DNA from 3 places in the Micromonospora sp. NPDC047670 genome. Region 3 is predicted to be linked to each of the others. Evidence: riboswitches for the same ligand, from Rfam matches in the RefSeq annotation. Region 3 holds a riboswitch; each other region holds the start of a gene.
The links. Region 3 has a riboswitch for cobalamin ahead of cobN (cobaltochelatase subunit CobN). Riboswitches for the same ligand answer to the same signal wherever they lie in the genome.

Region 1 (7,732 bases), on a different contig from region 3:
CACCACGCCGCGCCAGCCCCAGTAGGCGAACGTCGGGCGGAGCCGTTTGCCGCCGGCCAGCACGCTGTCGCGCGCCGTCGTGGCGAAGCCGCCCATCGCCGCGTCGATCTCGGTCAGCGAGGCGACCTCGGTGGCCAGGAAGGCGGCGAGGGTGTCGTCCACCGCCGAGACCAGATCCCTCGTGTACGCGGCCAGGACCGCGCGGACCGGGTCGTCTCCGTCGGCCCGTCCGGCCGGGGCCACGCGGAGGGTGTTACCCGCAACTGCGTCGTTGGCCATGCGGCCGAGAGTACCCTAGGGTTACGTGTTGCGTCGATTGGTGCGTCGATAATGAGGAGGGCCGGTGGACCTGGATCTCACCGCTGCCTATGACCGTTGCCGTGAGCTGCACCGACACCACGGCCGCACCTACTATCTCGCCACCCGGCTGCTGCCCGCATGGAAACGGCGGCACGTGCACGCGCTGTACGGGTTCACCCGCCACGCCGACGAGATCGTCGACCGGACCGAGGAGCTGCCGCCGGCCGAGCGGGCGGCGCGCCTCGACGACTGGGCGGGCCGCTTCGTCGCCGGGCTGCACGGCGAACCGGTCGACGACCCGCTGCTCCCGGCCGTGCTGCACACCATCGCCGTCTTCGATCTCGACCGGGACGACTTCGCGTCGTTCCTCAGGAGCATGACGATGGACCTGACGGTCACCTCGTACCGCACCTACGACGACCTGCTCGGCTACATGGAGGGCTCGGCGGCGGTCATCGGCACGATGATGCTGCCGATCCTGGGCAGCTCCGACCCGGCCGCCGCCCGGGAGCCGGCCCGCCAGCTCGGCTTCGCCTTCCAGCTCACCAACTTCATCCGGGACGTGGCGGAGGACCTCGACCGCGGGCGGACGTACCTGCCCGACGACGACCTGGCCCTGTTCGGCGTCGCCCGCGAGGAGCTGGTCGAGGCCCGCGCCCGTGGTCGCGCCACGCCGCGGATCCGGGAGCTGATCGCGTACGAGGTGAGCCGCGCCCAGGCGCACTACGCCGCCGCCGCGCCCGGCATCACGCTGCTCGCGCCCGCCTCGCAGGCGTGCATGCGCACCGCGTACGCGCTCTACGGCGGCATCCTCGACGAGGTGGCCGCGCGGGACTACGACGTCTTCGCCGGCCGGGCGGGGGTGCCGCGGCGCCGCCGGTTGGCGGTGGCCGCCCGCGCCCTGGTCACCCCGGCCGGCACGCCGGTGGTCGTGCCCGGGCCGCCCGCCCCGGCGCCCACCCCGGTGCCCGTGCCGAGCCGGTGAGCGTGCCGACCCGGTGACCCGGTCGCCTCCGGCGAGCGCGCCCGCCGGGGGCGGTCAGAGGCAGGAGTGCAGGGCGTCCACCAGTGCGTCGACCCGGTCGTGGTCGGCCAGGTGGGACGTGGCGTAGGCGAACGTGTAGCCGCGCCCGGGGTCGGCCCAGGCGGAACTGCCGCCGATCCCGGCCATGCCCCAGCTCCCGTCCTCCTCCCACTGCATGCCCAGCGTCCACCGGACACGCCGGCCCAGCAGCAGGTCGTCGCCGTCGTACTGGACCCGCGCCGCCTCGGCCACCAACTCCCGGCCGAACAGGCGCACGCCGTCGAGGACGCCGCCGGCGAGCAGGCCCGCGTAGAGCCGGGCCAGGGCGCCCGCGGTCGAGTGGAGGTTGACCGCCGGCACCTCGGCGCCCCGCCAGAGCGGGCTGTTCACCACGGCCAGGTCCCGCCCGCCGGGCGGGTTGTCCAGCGCCCGCGCCCAGAGCGAGCCCGGCTCACCGGCCGCCCGGTCCGGCCAAGCCGGATCGCCGTACCGCAGCTCGGCGCAGCGCCGCTGGTCCGCCTCGCCGAGGCCGAAGCCGAGGTCCAGCCGCCACGGCCCGGCGATCTCCTCGGCCAGGAACCGGCCCACCGGCCGACCGTCGACCCGCCGCACCAGCTCGCCCACCAGGTGCCCGTACGTCCAGGCGTGCTCGCCCGCGACGGAACCCGGCGGCCACTCCGGCTCGGCGGCGGCCAGGTCGGCGCAGAGCAGGTCCCAGTCGGCGATCGCGGCGGCCGGCCGGGGCACCGGGAAGGCCGGCAGCCCGGCGGTGTGCGTGAGCACCTGCCGGACGGTGGCCGGGGTGCGGAAGCCGGGCCAGTGCGCGGCGACCGGGTCGTCCAGGTCGAGCCGGCCCCGGTCGACCAGCATCAGCAGGCAGAGCGCCGCGACCGGCTTGCCGACCGAGTAGACGTTCACCAGCGTCTCCGGCCGCCACGCCCGCCCCGGCGACCGCACGCCGCCGACGAGGTCGACGACCGGCTCGCCGTCGTACCAGATCGCCAGGCCGGCCCCGGTCTCCCGGCCGGCGGCGAGCAGCTCGGCGAAGCAGTCGTGGACGGCGGAGAAGCGTGCGCGCATCCGGCCACCGTAGGCGGCCGGGAGCCGACGGGCAGCGGAATTCCGGGGGTGATCGTTGGCCCGCAACCGGGCGGTGCGCAATGCTGGCGGGATGGCGGAGCCGGAAGTGGTGGACGTGGTCGTGGTCGGGCTCGGGGTCGGCGGCGAGGAGGTGGCCGGCCGGCTCGCGGAGGCCGGGCTGACCGTCGTCGGCGTCGAGCGCGACCTGGTCGGCGGGGAGTGCCCCTACTGGGGCTGCATCCCGAGCAAGATGATGATCAGGGCGGCCAACGCGATCGCCGAGGCGCGCCGGATCGACGGGCTCGCCGGCGCCGCCGAGGTCCGGCCCGACTGGGCGCCGGTGGCGAAGCGGATCCGCGAGGAGGCCACCGACACCTGGGACGACACGGTCGCGGTGGAACGCTTCACCGGCAAGGGCGGCCGGTTCGTCCGGGGCAGCGCCCGCCTCGACGGCCCCGGCCGGGTCCGGGTCGGCGAGCGGGTGTTCCAGGCCCGGCACGGGATCGTGCTGGGCACCGGCACCAAGCCGTCCGTGCCGCCGGTCGACGGGCTGGCCGACACGCCGTACTGGACCAACCGCCAGGCGATCGAGGTCGAGGAGCTGCCGGAGTCGCTGCTGGTGCTGGGCGGCGGCGCGATCGGTCTGGAGCTGGCCCAGGTCTTCGCCCGGTTCGGGGTCCGGGTCACCGTCGTCGAGGCGGCGGACCGGGTGCTCGCCGTCGAGGAGCCCGAGGCGTCCGAGGTGGCCGCCGCCGCGCTGCGCGCCGACGGCGTCCAGATCCACACCGGGGTGCGGGCGGAGCGGGTCGGCCACGACGGGCGCGGCTTCACCCTGCGCGGGGCCGGCGGGGCGCGGTTCACCGCCGAGCGGCTGCTGGTGGTGACCGGCCGCCGGGCCCACCTGGACGAGCTGGGCCTGGACACCGTCGGGGTGGACGCCGGGCAGCGTTACCTGGTTGTCGACGACCGGCTGCACGTCACGGAGGGGATCTGGGCGGTCGGCGACGTCACCGGCGAGGGGGCGTTCACCCACGTCGCGATGTACCAGGCGGGAATCGTCGTCGCCGACGTGCTCGACCACGTCGCGCGCGCCGACGGCGGGCCGGACGCCAGCGGGACCGCCCGCGTGACGGGCGGCGCGGTCGGCGCGTCGGGCGCCGCCGGGGCGGACGGTTCCGCCGGCGCGGTGCCGCGCGCCGACTACCGCGCGCTGCCCCGGGTCACCTTCACCGACCCCGAGGTCGGCGCGGTCGGCCTCACCGAACGGCAGGCCCGCGAGCGGGGGATCAACGTGCAGGTCGGCCTCTCCGAGCTGCCGTCGTCGGCGCGGGGCTGGATCCACAAGAGCGGCAACGAGGGCTTCGTCAAGCTGGTCGCCGACGCCGACCGGGGCGTACTGGTCGGCGCGACGTCGGTCGGCCCGGCCGGCGGCGAGGTGCTCTCCGGGCTGGCGGTGGCGGTGCACGCGGCCGTGCCGCTCGGCCGGCTCCGGCAGATGATCTACGCGTACCCGACGTTCCACCGGGCGATCGAGGACGCCCTGCGCAACCTCCGCTAGGCGGCCGGGCGCGGATCCCGCCGCCGTCGGCCCAAGGGGATCAGCGTGTCTCTGCCGGTCGGGGGCGGACCAGGGTCGCGCCCAGCGCGGCGCCGACCACGCAGGCCACCCCGACCGCCTGCGGCCAGGCCAGCACCTCGCCCAGCAGGACCAGCCCGACCAGCGCGCCGATCGCCGGCTCCAGGCTGAGCAGGATCGCGAAGACCCGGGCCGGCATCCGGCGCAGCGCGGCCAACTCCGCCGAGTACGGCAGCACCGACGACAGCAGCGCCACCGCGACGCCCAGCGCGAGGGTCCACGGGTCGAGCAGCGCCGTGCCGCTGCCGGCGACCCCGAACGGCAGTACGGCCAGTGCGGCGACGGCCATCCCCAGCGCGAGACCCCGGCTGCCCGGCACGCGGGCGCTGACCGCCTTGCCGAGCAGCACGTACCCGGCCCAGCCGACCGCGATGGCGACGCAGAGCAGCAGCCCCACCCGGTCCAGCCCGGTCCCGCCGAGCCCGCTGATCAGCAGCACCCCGCCGCCGGCCAGGACCGCCCACGCCACGTCGGCGGGGCGGCGGCTGCCGGCGAGCGACACCAGCAACGGCCCCGCGAAGCCGATGGTGACCGCGACGCCGAGCGGCACCCGGTGCAGGGCCGCGTAGAAGGCGAGGTTCATCAGCGCCAGGGTGAGCCCGAACGCCCCGACCAGGCCGGCGGTGCGCCAGCCCAGCCGCAGCCCGGGCCGGGCGACGAGCAGCAGGATCAGCGCGGCGAAGCCGAGCCGCAGCGTGGTCGTACCGCCGGCGCTGGTGCTGCCGAAGAGCTGCTTGGCGACGGCCGCCCCGACCTGGGTGGAGAGCATGCCCAGCAGCATCAGCAGGGGCGGCGGCACGGCCCGGGGCCGGCCGAGGGCGACGGTCAGCCGGGCCGCCGGGTGGCCGGCCGGCAGCGGGCGGGAGGCGAGTGCGTACACCCGGACCACGGTGCTCGCGGACGGCGCGCCGCGCGACCGGATTTCCACGCCCGCCCCGGCGACGCCGGGCACCCGCCCGTCGGCGGTGCGCCGCCGATCCCGCTACCATGCCGGGCGGCACGATCATGTGAGGTGCCCCGCGCGAGCGGGGAGAATCGGGAAGCCGGTGCGAATCCGGCACGGGCCCGCCGCGGTGACCGGGGAGCCACCGTCCACGCGCGAGAGCGCAGCCACTGGCCCGGACGGGCCGGGAAGGCGGACGGCCAGGCGTCGATCCGGGAGTCCGAAGACCGGCCTCGCGTCAGGTGCCCACGCCCGGAGCGTGGGCCGAGCGCAGCGGGAGCCTGCCTTGGATCTGTACGACGTCATCCACCGCCGCCGGGACGTACGCGCCCAGTTCACCGGGGCGCCGGTGCCCGAGGAGACGCTGCACCGCGTGCTGGCGGCGGCGCACGCGGCGCCGAGCGTCGGCTACTCCCAGCCCTGGGACTTCATCGTCGTGCGGGACCCGGAGCTGCGGCGCCGGTTCCACGAGCACGTCCACACCGAGCGGGAGACCTTCGCCGCCACGCTGGAGGGGGAGGCGGCCGAGCGGTTCGCCCGCATCAAGATCGACGGGGTGCTGGAGTCCACCCTGTCGGTGGTGGTCACCTACGACCCGGCCCGGGGCGGCCCCGCCGTGCTCGGCCGGCACGCCATCGCCGACACGGGGCTCTACTCGGCCTGCCTCGCCATCCAGAACCTCTGGCTGGCCGCGACCGCCGAAGGGCTCGGCGTCGGTTGGGTGTCGTTCTACCGCGAGCCGTGGCTGGCGGACCTGCTCGGCATCCCCGACGGCGTACGGCCGGTGGCGTGGCTCTGCGTCGGCCCGGTCACCCACTTCGAGCGCGTGCCCGACCTGGCCCGGCACGGCTGGCGGCAGAAGCGCCCGCTGGCCGAGGCGATCCACCACGACCGCTGGACGCCCCCGGGCCCCTGACCCAACCACCGGCGGACCCGGCTGGCGGACCCGGCCGGCGCGGACGCAGGCGGCCGGCGGCGCAACTTCCCGGAAAGAGTCGCCTCCCGGCGTGCCGAGGCCACTCTTTCCGGGAAGTTGCGCCTCTCGGCTCTGCCGGGCGCCGACCTCACCGCCTCGGGGGCGGCGCGTCCGGTTGTGGGCCGGCAGGGGCCTCGTCACGTACCGCTGCGGATCCGTCACCGGCGACCGGTTTGCGGCCGCTCCTGCCGGGAAGTCGGTACGGGTGCGAGCACTGATGACGAAGATCGAGCAGGCCTCCGGGCTGGACCGGATCGGCGACCGGTTGCAGCGCGCCGTCCAGGCCACCCTCCGTCCGCAGCGGGTCCGTGACCTGCTGCACGGCGTCTGGCTGGGGCACCCGTTGCACCCCGCGATGGTGCAGGTGCCGGTCGGCGCGTGGATCAGCACCGCGGTGCTGGACCTGATGCCGGGGCAGCGCAGGGCCGCCACCACGCTCTGCGCGGTGGGCACCGTCAGCGCGCTGCCGGCGGCGGTCGCCGGGCTCAACGACTGGGCGGCGCTCGCCCGCGACCAGCGCCGGATCGGCCTGGTGCACGCCGCCTCCAACAGCGTGGGCCTGGCGTTCTACGCCGGCTCGGTCGCCGCCCGGATGTCCGGCCGGCACAACCTCGGCCGTACGCTGGGTTTCCTCGGGCTCAGCGCCGCGAGCATGGGGGCTTACCTCGGCGGACACCTGGCGTACAAGCAGGGCGCGCAGGTCAACCAGAGCATCTCCGAACTGCACCGGATGAGCGACGGCTGGCACTCGATCGCCGACATGGCCACTCTGCCGCAGCGGAAGCTGATCACCCGGGAGGTCGACGACGTCTCGGTGATCCTCTACCGACACGGCGACGACGTGACCGTGATGCTGGAGCGGTGCCCGCACCAGAGCGGCCCGCTCGGCGAGGGCGAGGTGCGGGAGGTCGACGGGCACGAGTGCGTGGTCTGCCCCTGGCACGGCAGCACGTTCCGGCTCAACGGCGGCGAGGTCGTGCACGGGCCGTCCGGCAACGACCAGCAGGTCCTGCCCACCCGCATCGTCAACGGCATGCTGGAGACCCGCCTCCCCTGACCGCCCCCGCCGCACCCTCCCGCCTGCCGTCGTTGTCGTCCTGATCGGCGTGCCCCGCAGCAACGTCCTGGCCGGAGCGCGAGTCCCGGCGTGGGTCAGGGGCGGCGGTGGCGGCCGACGGGGCCTTCCCGGGTGGCGTCGGCGTGCGCCCGCGCCTGGGCACCGACCACCGGTCCGGCGTGCCGGTTCCCGCTCGCGCCGCCGTGCCCGCTCGCGCCGTGCTGGCCGCTTGCGCCGCCGTGCCCGCTTGCGCCGCCGTGCCCGCTCGCGCCGTGCTGGCCGCTTGCGCCGCCGTGCCCGCTTGCGCCGCCGTGGCCGCTTGCCCCGCGGTGGCTGCTCGCGCCGCCGCCGGCACCTGAGCGGCGTGCCGTGCTGGTGCCGGCCGGTACGGGGGCGGGGCGGCGGCGCAGGCCCAGGACCGCGCCGATCTGCGCGCCGACGATGCTCGCCACCGCCAGGACGGCGGAGACCGCGAGCGGCCGGTTCACCCGGTCGGGCTCGCCGGGCCGGGCCGCCCCGACGGTCACCGTCGGACCGTCGTCGCCGGGCGCGTCCGCCGGCGGCGCGGGGGCCTCCGCCGGCGGGGGTGACGTCGGCCGCTCCGGCGCGGCCTGTTCCGGCGCGGCCTGTTCCGGCGCGGGCCGGGGGGCCGGGGCGGTTGGTGCGGGGCGGGCGACGAGGTGGCCGGTGGCGTGCCGGCGGGCACCCCGGTCCTC
Region 2 (7,732 bases), on a different contig from region 3:
GACGGTGGTCGGCCGCCGGCTGCTGGTGGCCGTGCCCATCCTCGCCGCCACCAGCGTCGGCATGTTCGCCCTCGGCGCGGCCTCGCCGATCGACCCCGCCCACCAGTACGCGGGCGCGGCGGCGTTCACCACCAGCGAGGAGAACCTGGCGCAGATCCGCGCCAACTGGGGGGTCGACGACCCGCTGCCGGTGCAGTACCTGCGCTGGGTGGGCAACCTGCTCCGCGGCGACCTGGGCTGGTCGACCAGCCGGCACGAGCCGGTCACCTCCGTGCTGGCCGCCCGCGCCGGCTGGACCCTGCTGCTCGTCGGCGCGGCCCTCGCCCTCGTCCTCGTGGCCAGCCTGTTGCTGGGCACCCTGGCCGCGTACCGGCGTGGCGGCTGGTTCGACCGGGCGCTGCGCGCCGGCGCGTACGCGGTGCAGTCGATGCCGGTGTTCTGGCTGGGGCTGGCCGCGATCGCCCTGTTCGCCCTCACCCTGGGCTGGCTGCCGGCCGGCGGGCTGACCGACGTCACCGCCACCACCACCGACCCGGCCGACGTGGCCCGGCACCTCGTCCTACCGGTGGCGGTGCTGGCGGTCGCCCAGGCGCCGTGGTTCGTCCTGTTCATCCGCGACGCCGTCGCCGAGAGCCTCCGCGACGACCACGTCCTCGCCGCCCGGGCCCGGGGCCTGCCCGGCCGCACCGTCCTGTTCGGCCACGCCCTGCGTACCGCGCTGCTGCCGTTCCTCACCCTCGTCGGCACCCACCTGCCGGAGCTGATCGGGGGCGCCGTCCTGGTGGAGACCGTGTTCTCCCTGCCCGGCCTCGGCGCGGTGACGGTGCAGGCCGCGTTGGGCAGCGACTTCCCGCTGCTGGCCGCGACCACCCTGGCCACCACCGTCGTGGTGCTGGCCGCGAACCTGGCCACCGACCTCGCCTACGCCGCCGCCGATCCCCGGGTACGCCTCGATGACTGACCTCGCCCTGCCCGCCCGCGTCCGGCGGCCGAGGCGGCGTACCGGCCGGGCCGGTGCCGCCGTCGCGTCCGCCGTGCTCGTCGGCGCGGTCGCCGCCTGCCTGCTCGCTCCCGCCCTCTGGCCGCTTGACGAGAGCGCGGTGGACCTGGCCCGTACCCGGCTCGCACCGTCACCCGCGCACCCCGCCGGCACCGACGACCTGGGCCGCGACGTGGCCCACCGCAGCCTCTACGGCCTGCGGGTCTCCCTGCTCGTCGGCGCGGTCGCCGCGCTGGTGGCCACCGTGATCGGCGGCCTCGTCGGGGCGGTGGCCGGCACCCTCGGCGGCCGGGTCGACCGGGCGCTGATGCGGGTGGTCGACACGATCGCGGCGCTGCCGCACCTGCTGCTGGGCATCTTCATCGTCGCGATGCTGCGCCCGAGCCTGGGCGCGGTGATCCTGTCGATCGGGCTGACGCACTGGCTCTCCACCGCCCGCATCGTCAGGTCGGAGCTGCTCAGCCTCCGCACCCGGCCGTTCGTCGACGCCGCGATCTCCGGCGGCGCCGGCCGCGCCCGGGTGATCACCCGGCACCTGCTCCCGCACGTGCTGCCCCGGCTGGCCCTGGCGACCACGCTGATGGTGCCGCACGCCGTCTGGCACGAGACCGCCCTGTCCTTCCTCGGCCTCGGCCTGCCCCCGCACCTGGCCTCGACCGGCAACATGATCAGCGATGGGCAGCGGTCCCTGCTCACCGGCGCCTGGTGGGCCAGCCTCGTGCCCGGCCTGCTGCTCGTCGTCGTCACGCTGGCCCTGGCCACCCTCACCGGCCGGTGGCGCGACCGCCTCGACCCGCGCGTACGAGCGGAGCTGAACCTGTGACCACCACCCGCGAGCACCTCGCCGCCGCGACCGCCGGCCCCACGTCCGGCCCACGCCCGGCCCTGCTGGACGTCGACGGGCTGACCGTCCGCTTCCAACTCCGCGACGCCGTGGTGCAGGCCGTCACCGACCTGCGCCTGACCGTCCACCCGGGCGAACTCCTGGCCGTGGTGGGGGAGTCCGGCTGCGGCAAGTCGGTGCTCGCCCACGCCCTGCTCGGCCTGCTCCCCGGCAATGCCACCGTCACGGGCCACGCCCGGCTGCGCCCGCCCGGCGGGGAGCAGGTCGACCTGATCGGCTGCACCGAGCGCCACCTCGCCCGCGCCGTACGCGGCCGCGCCGTCGGGCTGGTGCCGCAGAGCCCCGCCACCGCGCTGACCCCCGTACGCACCGGCCGGCGGCTGCTGGAAGAGACCCTGCGCGCCCACGGGCACGCCCGGCGCGACGCGCCCGTGGTCGCCGACCGGCTCGCCGCCGACGTCGGCCTCGACCCCGCCGACCTCGACCGCTACCCCCACGAGCTGTCCGGCGGCATGGCGCAGCGCCTGGCCACCGCCCTCGCCCTCGCCCCCGACCCGCCGCTGCTGCTCGCCGACGAACCCACCACCGGCCTCGACCGGCCCCTGGTCGACCACACCCTCGACCTGCTGCGCCGCCGCTGCGACGCCGGCGCCGCCGTCCTGCTCATCACCCACGACCTGGCCGCCGCCCGCCGGGTCGCCGACACCGTCGCCGTGATGTACGCCAGCCGGATCGTCGAGCGGCGACCCACCGGGGCGCTGTTCGAGACGCCCGCGCACCCCTACACCGCGGGCCTGCTCGACGCCCTGCCCGAGCGGGCGTTCCGCCCCGTGCCCGGCCACCCGCCCATGCTCACCGACCTGCCCGCCGGCTGCGCCTTCGCCCCGCGCTGCGACCGGGCCACCGACGCCTGCGGCACACCGCCCGCCCCGAGGCCGGACGACGCGGGCCACGTCGCCTGCCACCACCCGCTGCCCGTCGGAGTGTCGGCATGACCGCGGCCACGGCCGGCGGCCGGAGCGCCGCACCGGCCACGACCGGCACGGGGCTCGCCGCCCATCAGGTCACCGTCGCGTACGGCCGGCAGCGCGTCCTCGACCGCGTCGACCTGCACGTCGCCCCCGGCGAGACGGTCGGGCTGCACGGGCCCTCGGGCAGCGGTAAGTCGACCCTGGCCCGGGTCCTCGCCCTGCTGCACGCCCCCGACGCCGGGCACGTCACCCTCGACGGCCACCGGGTCGCCGGCGTCCGCCACCGGCTGCCGGCCGCCGTCCGCACCCGGGTCGCGATCCTGTTCCAGAGCCCCCGCGCCGCCACCGACCCGCGCCTCAGCCTCGCCGACGTCGTCGCGGAACCGCTGCGTGCCACCGGCGTACCGGCGGAGCGGGCCCGGGCCCGGGCGGTGGAGCTGGCGGACCTCGTCGGCCTCACCCCGGACCTGCTCGCCCGCCGCCCGCACGCGGTCAGCGACGGGCAGTTGCAACGGGCCTGCCTGGCCCGGGCGCTCGTGCACCGGCCGGCCTACCTGCTCTGCGACGAGGCCACCGCCATGCTCGATGCCTCCACCCAGGCCCACCTGGCCGCCGTCATCACCGACTACCAGCGAGAGCACGGCGCCGGCGTCCTGCTCATCACGCACGACCCGGCCCTGATGGCCCGCTGGGCGACCCGGGTGGTCGACCTCCCGCCCCCGCCGGGAGCCTGAACGCCGCCCGCCGCCCGGCCAGCCAGCCAGTCCGTCGCACGTCGCAGGCCGGATGCGGCGTGCCGGATGCCGCCCGCCGCCCCGGCCGTTCCGCCGCCCGTCCGCCCGGCCAGTTCGGCGCCCGGACGCGCCGCTGCCCGCCACCGAACATCGCGCCGGGCGGCACCTACCAGGCGCCGCGTGGCCGCGACCGTCCACAGTGGTAATACGGCCCCGCACCTATGGCATCTGTCACCCGTGACGGCCGCGCCGGGCGCGGGCTAGGGTGACGCTGCCGTGGTGTTTCGGGAAGCCGGTGGAAGACCGGTGCGGCCCTCGCCACTGTGATCGGGAAGTCCGCGGCCCTCGTCGTCAGAGGTCACTGGGCGTTGCACGCCTGGGAAGGCCGGCCACGGACGCACCTCCCGTCAGCCAGGAGACCGGCCACGGCACTGCGATGACCCGTCCACGAGGTGCTGGAAGGCGGTCCCGATGCGCGTGCGCGCTCTGCGGTCCACCCTGTCCCGGCGCGTTGCCGCGCCCCTGTCCGTCCTGCTCGTCCTGACCGGCGGCTGCGCAGCGGACGACCCCGCCACGAACTCCCCGGCCTCGGCCGCGTCGGTCACCCTGACCAACTGCGGTACGCCGGTCGGCGTCGTCGGACCACCCCGGCGGGCGGTGACCCTGAACCAGGCCGCCACCGAGATCATGCTGGCGCTCGGGCTGGCCGACCGCCTGGCCGGCACGGCGTACCTCGACGACGCGATCCTGCCCGAGCACACCGCCGCGTACGCCTCGGTGCCGGTGCTGTCCGAGGAGTATCCGGGGAAGGAGACCCTGCTGGAGGCGGCACCGGACTTCGTCTACGCGTCGTTCCACAGCGCCTTCGGCGACGAGGGTGTCGGTGACCGCGCGGCGCTGGCGGCGCTCGGCATCGGCACCTACCTCTCACCCGCCGGGTGCCCGGGGCAGCACCGGCCGGCGAGACTGACGGTCGAGGACGTGTTCGCCGAGATCCGCGACATCGCCGCCGTCTTCGGGGTCCCCGAGCGGGCCGAGAAGCTCGTCGCCGACCATCGGGCCCGGATCGCCGCCGCTGCCGCGAGCCTCGGCGGCGCATGGGACGTCTCCCTCCTCTGGTGGGACGCCCGCACCGACGCGCCGAGCGTGGGCGCCTGCTGCGGCGGTCCCAACATGATCATGTCGGCGGTCGGGGTCGGCAACGCGTTCGACGACCTCGCCGGCGCCTGGGCCGACACCAGCTGGGAGAGCGTCATCGCCCGCAACCCCGACGCGATCGTGCTGGTCGACGCGGCCTGGGACCCGGCCGCCGCGAAGAGGGCGTTCCTGGCCCGGCACGCCACTCTCCGGGAGCTGCCCGCGGTGGCGGGGCAACGGTTCGTCGTCATCCCGTTCTCGTCCACCACCGCCGGGGTGCGGGCGGTGCTGGGCATCGAGGCGCTCGTCGCGGGAGTGGCGCGGCTGCCCGCCCGCGCGGGCCGCTGACCGCCGTGGCCCGCCGCACCGCCGCGGCAGCCGTCGGCGCCGTCGCCTCCCGGCGTGCCCGCCCGGCCGGGACGGTCGCGCTGCTGGTCGCGCTGTTGGCGGGTCTGGTCGTGTCGATCGGCACGGCCGTCACCGTCGGGCCGGCCGACATTCCTGTGTCGACGGTCTGGGCGGTCGTGGCCGACCGCCTGGGCCTGGCCGACGTCGACGTGCCGCTGCTGCGCGAACACGTCGTCTGGCGGCTGCGCCTGCCCCGGGTGCTCGGCGCCGCCGTGGTGGGGGCCGGGCTGGCGGCCGCCGGGGCGGTGATGCAGACCGTCACCCGTAACCCGTTGGCCGACCCGTACCTGCTCGGGGTTTCCTCCGGGGCGTCGCTCGGGGCGGTCGCGGTGCTGGTGCTCGGCGTCGGTGGTGGGGTCGCCACGCTCACCGGTGGTGCCTTCGCCGGGGCGCTGGCCGCGTTCGCCGTCGTGGCGGGGGTGGCCGGCCGGCGGGCCGCGCTGGCACCCGCCAGGGTGGTGCTGGCCGGGGTCGCCGTCGCGCAGCTGTGCGGGGCGGCGACGTCGTTCGTCATCATCTGGGTCGCGGACCCGCACGCCACCCAGAGCATCACCTTCTGGCTCTCCGGATCGCTGGCCCGCGTCGACTGGACCGCCCTGGCCTGGGCCGGGCCGGTCCTGGTCGCAGTGCTCACCCTCGTGGCGGCACACGCCCGCGCGCTCAACGCCTTCGCCTTCGGCGAGGACGCGGCGTCGACCCTCGGCGTGTCCGTCACCCGGGTCCGCTGGCTGCTGCTGGTCGGCGCCGCGCTGCTCACCGCGGTGCTGGTCGCCGTCAGTGGCGCGGTGGGTTTCGTCGGGCTGATCCTGCCGCACGCCGCCCGGTTCCTCACCGGCCCGGACCACCGGCGCCTGCTGCCCGCCGTCGTCCTCGCCGGCGCGATTTTCCTGATCTGGGTGGACACCGCCGCGCGGACCCTGTTCGCGCCCCGGGAACTGCCGGTCGGCGTGCTGACCGCGCTGCTCGGGGTGCCCGCCTTCGTGGTGCTGCTGCACCGCCGGAAGGGGCGCGACTGATGCTCACCGTCACCGGAGTGTCCTGGGCCGTCGCGGCCCGGCCGATCCTCGACGGCGTCACCTGCGCGGTGCCGACGGGCAGCCTCGTCGGGCTGCTCGGCCCCAACGGCTGCGGCAAGAGCACGCTGCTGCGGATCGTCGCCCGGCTCGCCGCGCCGGACAGCGGCCGCGTCACCGTCGGCGGCGACGACGTCGCCACCCTGCCCCGCTCCGCGCTGGCCCGTCGCGCCGCGCTGCTCGCCCAGCACGCCGACACCGACGTGGACCTCACCGTCGGGGAGGTGGTGCTGCTCGGCCGCACCCCGCACCGCCGCTCGCGGTGGTCGGACAGCGCCGCCGACCGCGCCGCCGCCGCCGACGCGCTGGCCCGGGTGGACCTCGACGGGTACGCCGACCGCCGCTGGCAGACCCTCTCCGGCGGCGAACGGCAGCGGGTCCAACTGGCTCGCGCGCTCGCCCAGCAACCGCGCCTGCTGCTGCTCGACGAGCCCACCAACCACCTCGACATCGGTCACCAGTTGCACCTGCTGCACCTGGTCCGCCGGTCCGGGGTCACCACGCTGGCCGCGCTGCACGACCTCAACCTCGCCGCCATGTTCTGCGACACGGTGGTCGTCCTGGCCGCCGGGCGGGTCGTCGCCGCCGGCCCGCCCGCCGAGGTCCTCACCCTGCGGCTGCTCGCCGACGTGTACGACGTCCACGCCGACGTCGCGACGCACCCGACGACCGGACGGCCCACCATCACCTACCACCCGCCCGCGTCGTGACCAGCACGTGCCGTCGTCGCGACCGGGAACGAAGGAGTCCGCCATGACCGCCGCGCCGGGCTGCCTGGTCACCGTGTGCCGGGACTGCTGCTGCGGCAGTGCTCGCAAGCACCCCGCCGTCGACCACGACGCACAACTGCGACGACTGCGCGCCGCGCTGCCGGCGCCCCACCGGGTACGGGTCAGCGCGTGCCTCGACCTCTGCGCGCAGTCCAACCTGGTCGTCGTCCACCCCGCGTCGGCGGCGCGGCGCGCCGGTGCGCGGCCGGTCTGGTTCGGCCTGGTCCTGCACGACTCGGTGCTCGACGACATCGCCGCCTGGGTGCGCGCCGGCGGGCCGGGCGTCGCGCCGATGCCCGCCGCCCTGGAGTTGTCGGTGGTCGCCCCGACGCTTTAGGCGGGCGGGTGAGGCGGCCGGGCCGAGCGCCGTTCGAGGCGGAGCTGGCCCGCAGCGGGGTGGGCGGTTTCCCGGCCTGGCCCCGACGCCGTGTGGCCAGGCGGCATGGTGTGCCAGCCTGGCCCGCCGGGCTCGAGGGACAGCTCGTGGCGATGGGGGTTCACGCGCCCGGACCGTCCGACGGATCGTTCCGGCGCTGTTGATCACCTCGTCCGCCCCGCGGTCGGAGCGTGACCGGACCAGCAGGGTGTGGGCTGCGGCGCCGAGTGACCCGTTCTGAGATCCCTCGGTATTCAGCGTTGCTATCTACCGGTACCTAGTGTTACCGTCTACTGGTAGTCAACGTTGCTTAGTAGTGAGGGGGTGGCATGGGAAACCAGATGACGGAGATGCTGAAGGGCACTCTCGAAGGCATCGTCCTGGCGATCCTGGCCCGCAGATCCGCGTACGGCTACGAG
Region 3 (7,732 bases):
CGTGCTCGCCGTGTCGGTCATCGCGTCGCTCACCCTCACCGGCTGTCAGGCCCCCGACGACGCCGACCCCGCGCTCGGGCAAGCCGACCGGGCGCTCGACCTGGCTGACGACCTGGCCTCCCTCCTGAACCGGACGATGGAGCTGACGTACTCCGCCGACTACCTGCTCGCCAGCGGCCAGACCGCCACCATCGCCCAGACGCAGGACCCGGCCCGCTCCACCTACAGCTGGCCCGGCGGCAGGCTCATCGTCACCTGGCGGGCCACGACCCACTGCGAGACCGCCGCCGGCCGGGCCACCTGCACCCTGAAGGCCCCGCCCGTGCCCGACGTGTTGAACACGAACACGCCGATGACGGTCCTGCACGCCGAGACGAAGCGACGGGGGCTCGTCGCGCCGCTGTTCGTCATGCAGATGCTGACCGATGCCGCGCTGGACCCGGACGCGGTCGTCACCCGACGCAGCACCACCCTCGCGGGCCACCGCGCCACCTGTTTCGACGTGCGGCGGTCCGCCGACGACTTCACCGCCTGCATGACCGCGGAGGGGGCGCTGGGTAGCTTCAGCGGCCAGGTCGACGGCAAGCCCGTCGAGCTGACCCTGACCCGCTACCACGAGACGGTCGACGACAGCGCGTTCGACCTGCCGGCTGGCGCAGCCGTGGTGGACGGCCGGACCGCCACGTGACCGATCGACCGGGTTCCCGTCGACGGTGGACATCCGCCCACCGCCGCCGTCAGGCGCGGCCGAGTCGCACGAGCCGCGCCACGAGCACGGCGGCGCACCCGAGCGTCGCGGTGACCAGCAGCACCATGAACGTCGGATAGATGTACGCCACCTGGACCCAGGCGACGTCGCGGCCCCGGTAGAGCCAGCCGACCACCCGGTGGACCGAGGCGAGCAGCAGCGGCGGCGCGAGCAGCGGGAGCAGCCGCACCAGCGTCCAGGGGCGCACCGTCCGGCCGGCGGCCCAGCGGCGCGACCGGCGCACGCCCCGACCGGCGAGTACGGCGGCGGCGACCGCCAGCACCAGCAGCGCCGCGTCGACGGCCACGAGCGGCGTGCCGGCCGAGGGCGCAGGCGCTCCCTCGACCATCGCGACGAGTCGCTCGGCGAGGGCCGACGCGTGGCCGTACGCCAGCCCGGTGTTCGCCATGACCGCGATGCCGTGGCCGGACGTGGGCAGCAGCGCCTGGTACGCCGTCGAGGTGAACAGGTCGCCGCCGTGCGCGACCATCGGCGCCCCCGACGCGGTCCTCTCGACGAACCAGCCGAGGGCGTAGGAGCCGGAGACCGCGGACGGGCGGTGCAGCGTGGCGAGGCCCGCGGGGGAGACGATCGCCGTGCCGTCCGGGCCGCGACCCTGGTTGCCCTGGGCGATCAGCCACGCGGCCATGTCGTGCGCCGAGCTGAGCACGCCGCCCGAACCGTTGCCGAAGGCCGGCGGTTCGGGCACGGCGACGGCCGCGCCGAGGATCATCAGGTGCCCGCGTGCGCTCGGCGGCAGCTCGCGGGCGACGTCCAGGGTGCGGCTGTCGGCCATGCCGAGCGGCGCGAAGACCCGCGTCCGCAGGTACTCGTCGAACGGCAGCCCGCTGACCACCTCCACCAGGCGCGCGGCCACCTGGAAGTTCGGGTTGTGGTACTCCCATCTCGTGCCGGGGTCGGCGGCCAGCCGCGCCGTGCGCATCCCCGCCACGGCCTCCCGCAGCGAACCCGGCTGCCGCCTGCTGAACGCGGGAAACGTCGTGTCGGACATGCCGGAGGTCTGGTCCAGCAGCTGCCGCACGGTGATCGTCGCCGCGCGGGGGTCGGCCATCGTGAACTCGGGCAGGTGCCGGTGGACCGGGCCGTCGAGCCGGATCCGCCCCGCCTCCACCAGCTGCAGCACGGCGAGGGCGGTGAACGACTTGCTCACCGACGCCACGGCCATCGGGGTGTGCGCGGTGACCGGGTCGCCGGCCGGGGTGTGGCCGTACCCGGCGGCGTGCACCACGGCCGTCCCCCGGGTGACGGCGACCGCGACGCCGGGCAGGCCGGTCTCCTCGCGGTACTCGCGGACGAGGGCGTCGACGGCGCCGGCGTCGATCCCCGCCGGAGGGTCGACCGGCGGCGCCGGGGTCGGCGCGGCGGCGAGCGCCACCGCACCCGCCAGGACGAGAAGTCGCGTGATCATGAACGGAGTCTCGGCCGCCGGGGCGTCCCCGCACGTCGGACCGCGGTCGGGCGCGGGCGTCGGACCGTGGTCCGATGCCCCGGGCCGCACCCGTGGATACGGTGTGCTGGTGGTCACCTGGGAACGGCTCGGGCCGCGGCGGCTGACGGCGCTCGACGCGCTGCCGGGGGTCGCCCTCGTGCTCCTGACGGCGGTCCGGACGCCCGCGCCGCTCGCCGTGGGCCTGGCCCTGCTGTTCGGGCCGCCGCTGGCCGTGCGCCGCCGCCGGCCGGTGCCGGTGCTCGTCGTCGTGGCGATCGCCGGGTCGGTGGCGGCCGCCGTCGGCACCGCCGGTGAGGCCGTGGTGTTCGCGATCGCGTACGCGCTCTGGCCGGTCGCCCTGTCCGCCCCCACCCGGCGGGCCGTGTCGGCGCTCGCCGGGGTCGCCGCGGCCGTCACGGCCGCGGCGGTGGTGGGCGCGACGGTCCCCGGACTGCCGGTCGTCCCGACCCCGGCGGGACAGGAGTCGTTCGCCGCCACCCCGGTGCCGGTCCTGCTCTACGCCGCGACCGTCCTCGCCGGCTCGTGGGCGCTGGCCCGCGCGGTACGCGCCCGGCGGCGGCACGCCGCCCAGGTCGCCGAGCTGCGCGCCGGCCGGGCGGTGGCCGAGGAACGGCTGCGCATCGCCCGCGACATCCACGACGTGGTCGGGCACAGCCTCAGCCTCATCGCGATGAAGGCGGCGGTCGCGAACCACCTCGCGGAGAGCCATCCCGGACAGGGCCGGGCGGCGCTGGCGGCGATCGAGCGGGTCAGCCGGACGGCCCTCGACGACGTCCGGGTCGTGCTCGGCGCCCTGCGCGACCCGGCCGACACCGCACCGAGCTTCACCGAACTCGACCGGCTGGTCGGGGACGTCCGTGCCGCCGGCGTCACCGTCGACGTCGACCGGGCGGCCGACCTGTCGCGGGTGCCGGCGGCCGTGCGGGCCTCGGCGTACCGCATCGCGCAGGAGGCGCTCACCAACGTGCTGCGCCACGCCGGCCCGGCGCGCTGCCGGCTCACCGTCGCGACCGAGCCCGGGGCGCTGAGCGTCGCCGTCGTCGACGACGGACGGGCGGGGCGCGGGTTGGGACCCGGCCACGGCCTGCGGGGGATGCGCGAACGGGCGGCGATGCACGGCGGCACCCTGGAGGCCGGCCGCGCGCCTGGCGGCGGGTTCGCCGTCCGCGCCCGGCTGCCGTTCACCCCGGCGGTGCCGGACGATGGGTGAGCCGGTGCGCGTGCTCCTGGCCGACGACGAGGCGCTGCTGCGCGGCACCCTCCGCCTGCTGGTCGACGCCACCCCCGGCATGACGGTGGTGGCCGAGGCGGGCACCGGGCGCGAGGCCGTCGAGCTCGCGAGGACACACTCGCCCGACGTGGTCCTGATGGACGTCAGGATGCCCGAAATGGACGGCATCACCGCCACCGGGCAGGTCACCGCTGGCCGGGACGCGCCCCGGGTGCTCGTCCTCACCACGTTCGACCTCGACGAGTACGTGTACCGGGCGCTGCGGGCCGGGGCGAGCGGCTTCCTGCTCAAGGACACCCCGCCCGTACGGCTGCTCGACGCGATCAGGGTGGTCGCCGCGGGCGAGGCGTTGCTGGCCCCGAGCGTCACCCGCCGGCTCATCGCCGAGTTCGTCCGCACGCCGGCGGCGCGCCGGGCGCCGGGGAGGCTCGACGGGGTGACCCCGCGGGAACGGGACGTGTTGACGTTGATCACCCGAGGGCTCTCCAACGCCGAGATCGAGCAGCACCTGCACCTCAGCCGGGGCACCGTCAAGACGCACATCGGCCGCCTGATGACGAAGCTGGCCGCCCGTGACCGGGCGCAACTGGTGATCGCGGGCTACGAATCGGGGCTCGCCGACCGGTGAGAAGTGGCATCGGCAGCCGTGAACGCCGCGACCCGTGCCGGCGGCGGGTGCCGGATCCCCGTACGCCGGAGCACCCCTGGTGGGAAGGCGGAACGACCCCGGTACGCCCGGCGCGGGCGGGGGCGGAAGGGCGCGGCGCGGGCGGGCCGTTCCCCGTTGCGCGTCGTCGGTTCCCGGCCCGACGGGAATTGCCGACCGATCGACCGACGACACTGCCTGAACGGGCGCGGTCGAACGGTTGATCGCCGTCCGTCGATCGAGTGGGGGCCTCCCGCCCGGGTGGGGTGACGTTGACCGGCTGCCCGGGGGTGTGGCAGCATTCGCGGCCTGACGGCAGTGAAGGAAGCCGGTGCGATTCCGGCGCGGTCCCGCCACTGTCACCGGGGAGCGATCCCCCCTCGTGAGTCACGGCCGTGCGTGCGCGGTTGGAAGACCGGGGGTGAGCGTCGATCCGGGAGCCAGGATACTTCGGCCGTCGGGAGTGACCCCAGGGCGTGGACACCCGAGGAGGACCCGATGACGCACCCCGTCTCCGCCGTCGACGACCATCGTCGCATCGTGCCCCGGCGCGACAGCGCGCCGCCGAGCAGCCGCAGCTCCGCAGCCCCGTCCGGCCGTCGCGCCACGCGCCCGGCCCGGCGTGGTGTGCCCACCCCCGGCCGCCGCGCCGCCCGTCCCTGACGCCCGTACCGCGCCGCCCGATCCCGCCGGCCCGCCGGTGAGCCGCGTCCCGGCCCGCCGGAACCGCTGAACCGCGCCCACCCCTCGCCTCGCCCCGGTCGTCCCCGCGCCGGCCCGGGCGTCACTCTCCGGAGCTGTCCGTGCGCATCCTGCTGTTGTCCACCGCCGACACCGACCTGCTCGCCGCCCGCGCCAGCGGCGCCGACTACCGGCTCGCCAACCCCGCCCGGGTCGCCGCCGACGACGTGCCGGCGCTGCTCGACGGCGCCGACCTCGCGGTCGTACGCCTGCTCGGCGGCCGGCAGGCGTGGCCGGACGGGCTCGCCACGGTCCTCGCCTCCGGCGTGCCGACGGTCGTGCTCAGCGGCGAGTCCCTGCCGGACGCGCAGCTGATGGCGGCCTCCACCGTCCCCGCCGGCGTGGCCACCCAGGCGCTGGCCTACCTGGTCGAGGGCGGGCCGGAGAACCTCGCCCAGCTCGCCCGCTTCCTCTCCGACACGGTGCTGCTCACCGGCGAGGGGTTCGCCCCGCCCGCGCCCACCCCGACGTACGGCGTCCACGGCGACCGCCCGGCGCATCCCGAGCGGCCGACGGTCGGGATCGTCTTCTACCGGGCGCACGCCCTCGCCGGGAACACCGGGTTCGTCGACGCCCTCGCCGACGCGGTCGACGCGGCCGGCGGCAACCCGCTGCCCATCTTCTGCGGCTCGCTGCGCGGCCTCACCGCCGGCGCGGGGCCGCTCGGGCTCTTCGCCCGCTGCGACGCCCTGCTGGTCACGGTGCTCGCCGCCGGCGGCACGGTCGCCGCGGACGCCTCGGGCGGGGGCGACGAGGACGCCTGGGACGTGGGCGCCCTCGCCGCCCTCGACGTGCCGGTGATCCAGGCGCTCTGCCTCACCAGCACCCGTGAGCAGTGGGCCGCCAGCGACGCCGGGCTGTCCCCGCTGGACGCCGCGATGCAGGTGGCCATCCCCGAGTTCGACGGCCGGATCGTCACCGTTCCGTTCTCGTTCAAGCGGATCGACGCCGACGGGCTCTCCAGCTACGTCGCCGACCCGGAACGGGCCGCCCGGGTCGCCGGCATCGCCGTGCGGCACGCCCGGCTGCGGCACGTGCCCAACGCCGACAAGCGCCTCGCCGTCGTGCTCAGCTCCTACCCGACCAAGCACTCCCGGGTCGGCAACGCCGTCGGACTGGACACCCCGGCCTCGGCGGTCCGGCTGCTCGCCGCGCTGGCCGAGGCCGGCTACCACCTCGGCGACGCCCCGGTGCCCGACGACGGCGACGCGCTCATCCACGCGCTCATCGCCGCCGGCGGACACGACGTCGAGTGGCTCACCCCCGAACAGCTCGCCGCCGCCGAGGCGCGGGTGCCCGGGGAGGTCTACCGGCGCTGGTTCGACCAGGTGCCGGCGGAGCTGCGGGAGCGGATGCTCGCCCACTGGGGGGAGCCGCCCGGCGGGCTCTACACCGACGACGGGGACATCGTGCTCGCCGGGCTGCGCTTCGGCAACGTGGTGCTGCTGATCCAGCCGCCGCGCGGCTTCGGGGAGAACCCGATCGCCATCTACCACGACCCGGACCTGCCGCCGAGCCACCACTACCTGGCCGCGTACCGCTGGCTGGCCGCGCCGGCCGCCGACGGCGGCTTCGGCGCGGACGCGGTGGTGCACCTGGGCAAGCACGGCACCCTGGAGTGGCTGCCCGGCAAGGGCCTCGGGCTGGCCGCCGACTGCGCCCCCGACGCCGTCCTCGGCGACCTGCCGCTGGTCTACCCGTTCATCGTCAACGACCCCGGCGAGGGCACCCAGGCCAAGCGCCGGGCGCACGCCGTCGTCGTCGACCACCTGGTGCCGCCGATGGCCCGCGCCGAGACGTACGGCGACCTGGCGAAGCTGGAGCAGCTCCTCGACGAGTACGCCACCGTGCAGGCGCTCGACCCGGCCAAGGTGCCCACCGTGCAGGCCCAGATCTGGCAGCTCGTCCGCGCCGCCGAGCTGCACCACGACCTGCACACCGAGGACATGCCCGCCGCCGACGACTTCGACGACTTCGTGCTGCACCTCGACGGCTACCTCTGCGAGGTCAAGGACGTGCAGATCCGCGACGGCCTGCACATCCTGGCCGCCGCGCCCACCGGCGAGCCCCGGGTCAACCTCGTCCTCGCCGTGCTGCGGGCCCCGCAGGTCTGGGGCGGCGCCCGCGCCCTGCCCGGCCTGCGCCAGGCCCTCGCCGCCGCGTACGGGCTGGACGAGCAGGCGCTGCTCGCCGAGCCGGGACAGCGACTGGCCCTGCCCGGGGCGCTGACCGAGGCCGTCGACGGGCCGGCCGGCACCGCCGCCGACGCCGTCGACCTGATCGAGGCCCTCGCGCGCCGGCTGGTCGTCGGCATGGAGACCCTCGGCTGGGACGCCGACAAGGTCGACGCGGTGGTCGAGGAGGTCACCGGCCGGGCCGTCCCGGACGCCGCCGCCGTGCTCCGCTTCGCCGCCACCGAGCTGGTGCCCCGGCTGGACCGCACGACCGACGAGATCGACCGGGTGGTGGGCGCCCTCGACGGGCGGTTCGTGCCGCCGGGCCCGTCCGGCTCGCCCACCCGGGGCCTGGTCAACGTGCTCCCCACCGGCCGGAACTTCTACTCCGTGGACCCGAAGGCCATCCCCAGCCGCAACGCCTGGGACGTCGGGGTCGCGCTCGCCGACTCGCTGCTCGCCCGGCACCTCGCCGACACCGGCGAGTACCCGCGCTCCGTCGGCCTCACCGTCTGGGGCACCAGCGCCATGCGCACCCAGGGCGACGACATCGCCGAGGTCCTGGCGCTGCTCGGCTGCCGCCCGACGTGGGACGACCGCTCCCGCCGGGTCACCGGGGTCGAGGTGGTGCCGACGGCCGAGCTGGGCCGTCCCCGCGTCGACGTGACGGTGCGCATCTCCGGCTTCTTCCGGGACGCCTTCCCGCACGTGGTCGCGCTCA

Region 1: it holds a riboswitch for cobalamin, as region 3 does, so the genes downstream of both, bluB (5,6-dimethylbenzimidazole synthase) here and cobN (cobaltochelatase subunit CobN) in region 3, are expected to answer to the same signal.
Region 2: it holds a riboswitch for cobalamin, as region 3 does, so the genes downstream of both, ACGF7U_RS02190 (ABC transporter substrate-binding protein) here and cobN (cobaltochelatase subunit CobN) in region 3, are expected to answer to the same signal.

The regions. Positions count from the first base shown of each region.
Region 1 covers NZ_JBIDDA010000001.1:87,703-95,434, forward strand. Annotated here, with positions in the region: gene ACGF7U_RS00410 (polyprenyl synthetase family protein) at 1-279, opposite strand, end outside; gene ACGF7U_RS00415 (phytoene/squalene synthase family protein) at 344-1,285, shown strand; gene ACGF7U_RS00420 (serine hydrolase domain-containing protein) at 1,340-2,404, opposite strand; gene ACGF7U_RS00425 (dihydrolipoyl dehydrogenase family protein) at 2,496-3,962, shown strand; gene ACGF7U_RS00430 (DMT family transporter) at 4,003-4,920, opposite strand; cobalamin riboswitch at 5,034-5,234, shown strand; gene bluB (5,6-dimethylbenzimidazole synthase) at 5,270-5,899, shown strand; gene ACGF7U_RS00440 (Rieske 2Fe-2S domain-containing protein) at 6,177-7,016, shown strand; partial or broken gene ACGF7U_RS00445 (LysM peptidoglycan-binding domain-containing protein) at 7,391-7,732, opposite strand, start outside.
Region 2 covers NZ_JBIDDA010000001.1:460,889-468,620, forward strand. Annotated here, with positions in the region: gene ACGF7U_RS02170 (ABC transporter permease) at 1-961, shown strand, start outside; gene ACGF7U_RS02175 (ABC transporter permease) at 954-1,823, shown strand; gene ACGF7U_RS02180 (ABC transporter ATP-binding protein) at 1,820-2,839, shown strand; gene ACGF7U_RS02185 (ABC transporter ATP-binding protein) at 2,836-3,549, shown strand; cobalamin riboswitch at 3,810-3,992, shown strand; gene ACGF7U_RS02190 (ABC transporter substrate-binding protein) at 4,021-5,034, shown strand; gene ACGF7U_RS02195 (FecCD family ABC transporter permease) at 5,040-6,110, shown strand; gene ACGF7U_RS02200 (ABC transporter ATP-binding protein) at 6,110-6,877, shown strand; gene ACGF7U_RS02205 (hypothetical protein) at 6,921-7,274, shown strand; gene ACGF7U_RS02210 (PadR family transcriptional regulator) at 7,643-7,732, shown strand, end outside.
Region 3 covers NZ_JBIDDA010000008.1:146,852-154,583, forward strand. Annotated here, with positions in the region: gene ACGF7U_RS20695 (hypothetical protein) at 1-688, shown strand, start outside; gene ACGF7U_RS20700 (serine hydrolase domain-containing protein) at 738-2,177, opposite strand; gene ACGF7U_RS20705 (sensor histidine kinase) at 2,287-3,429, shown strand; gene ACGF7U_RS20710 (response regulator) at 3,422-4,078, shown strand; cobalamin riboswitch at 4,418-4,547, shown strand; gene cobN (cobaltochelatase subunit CobN) at 4,900-7,732, shown strand, end outside.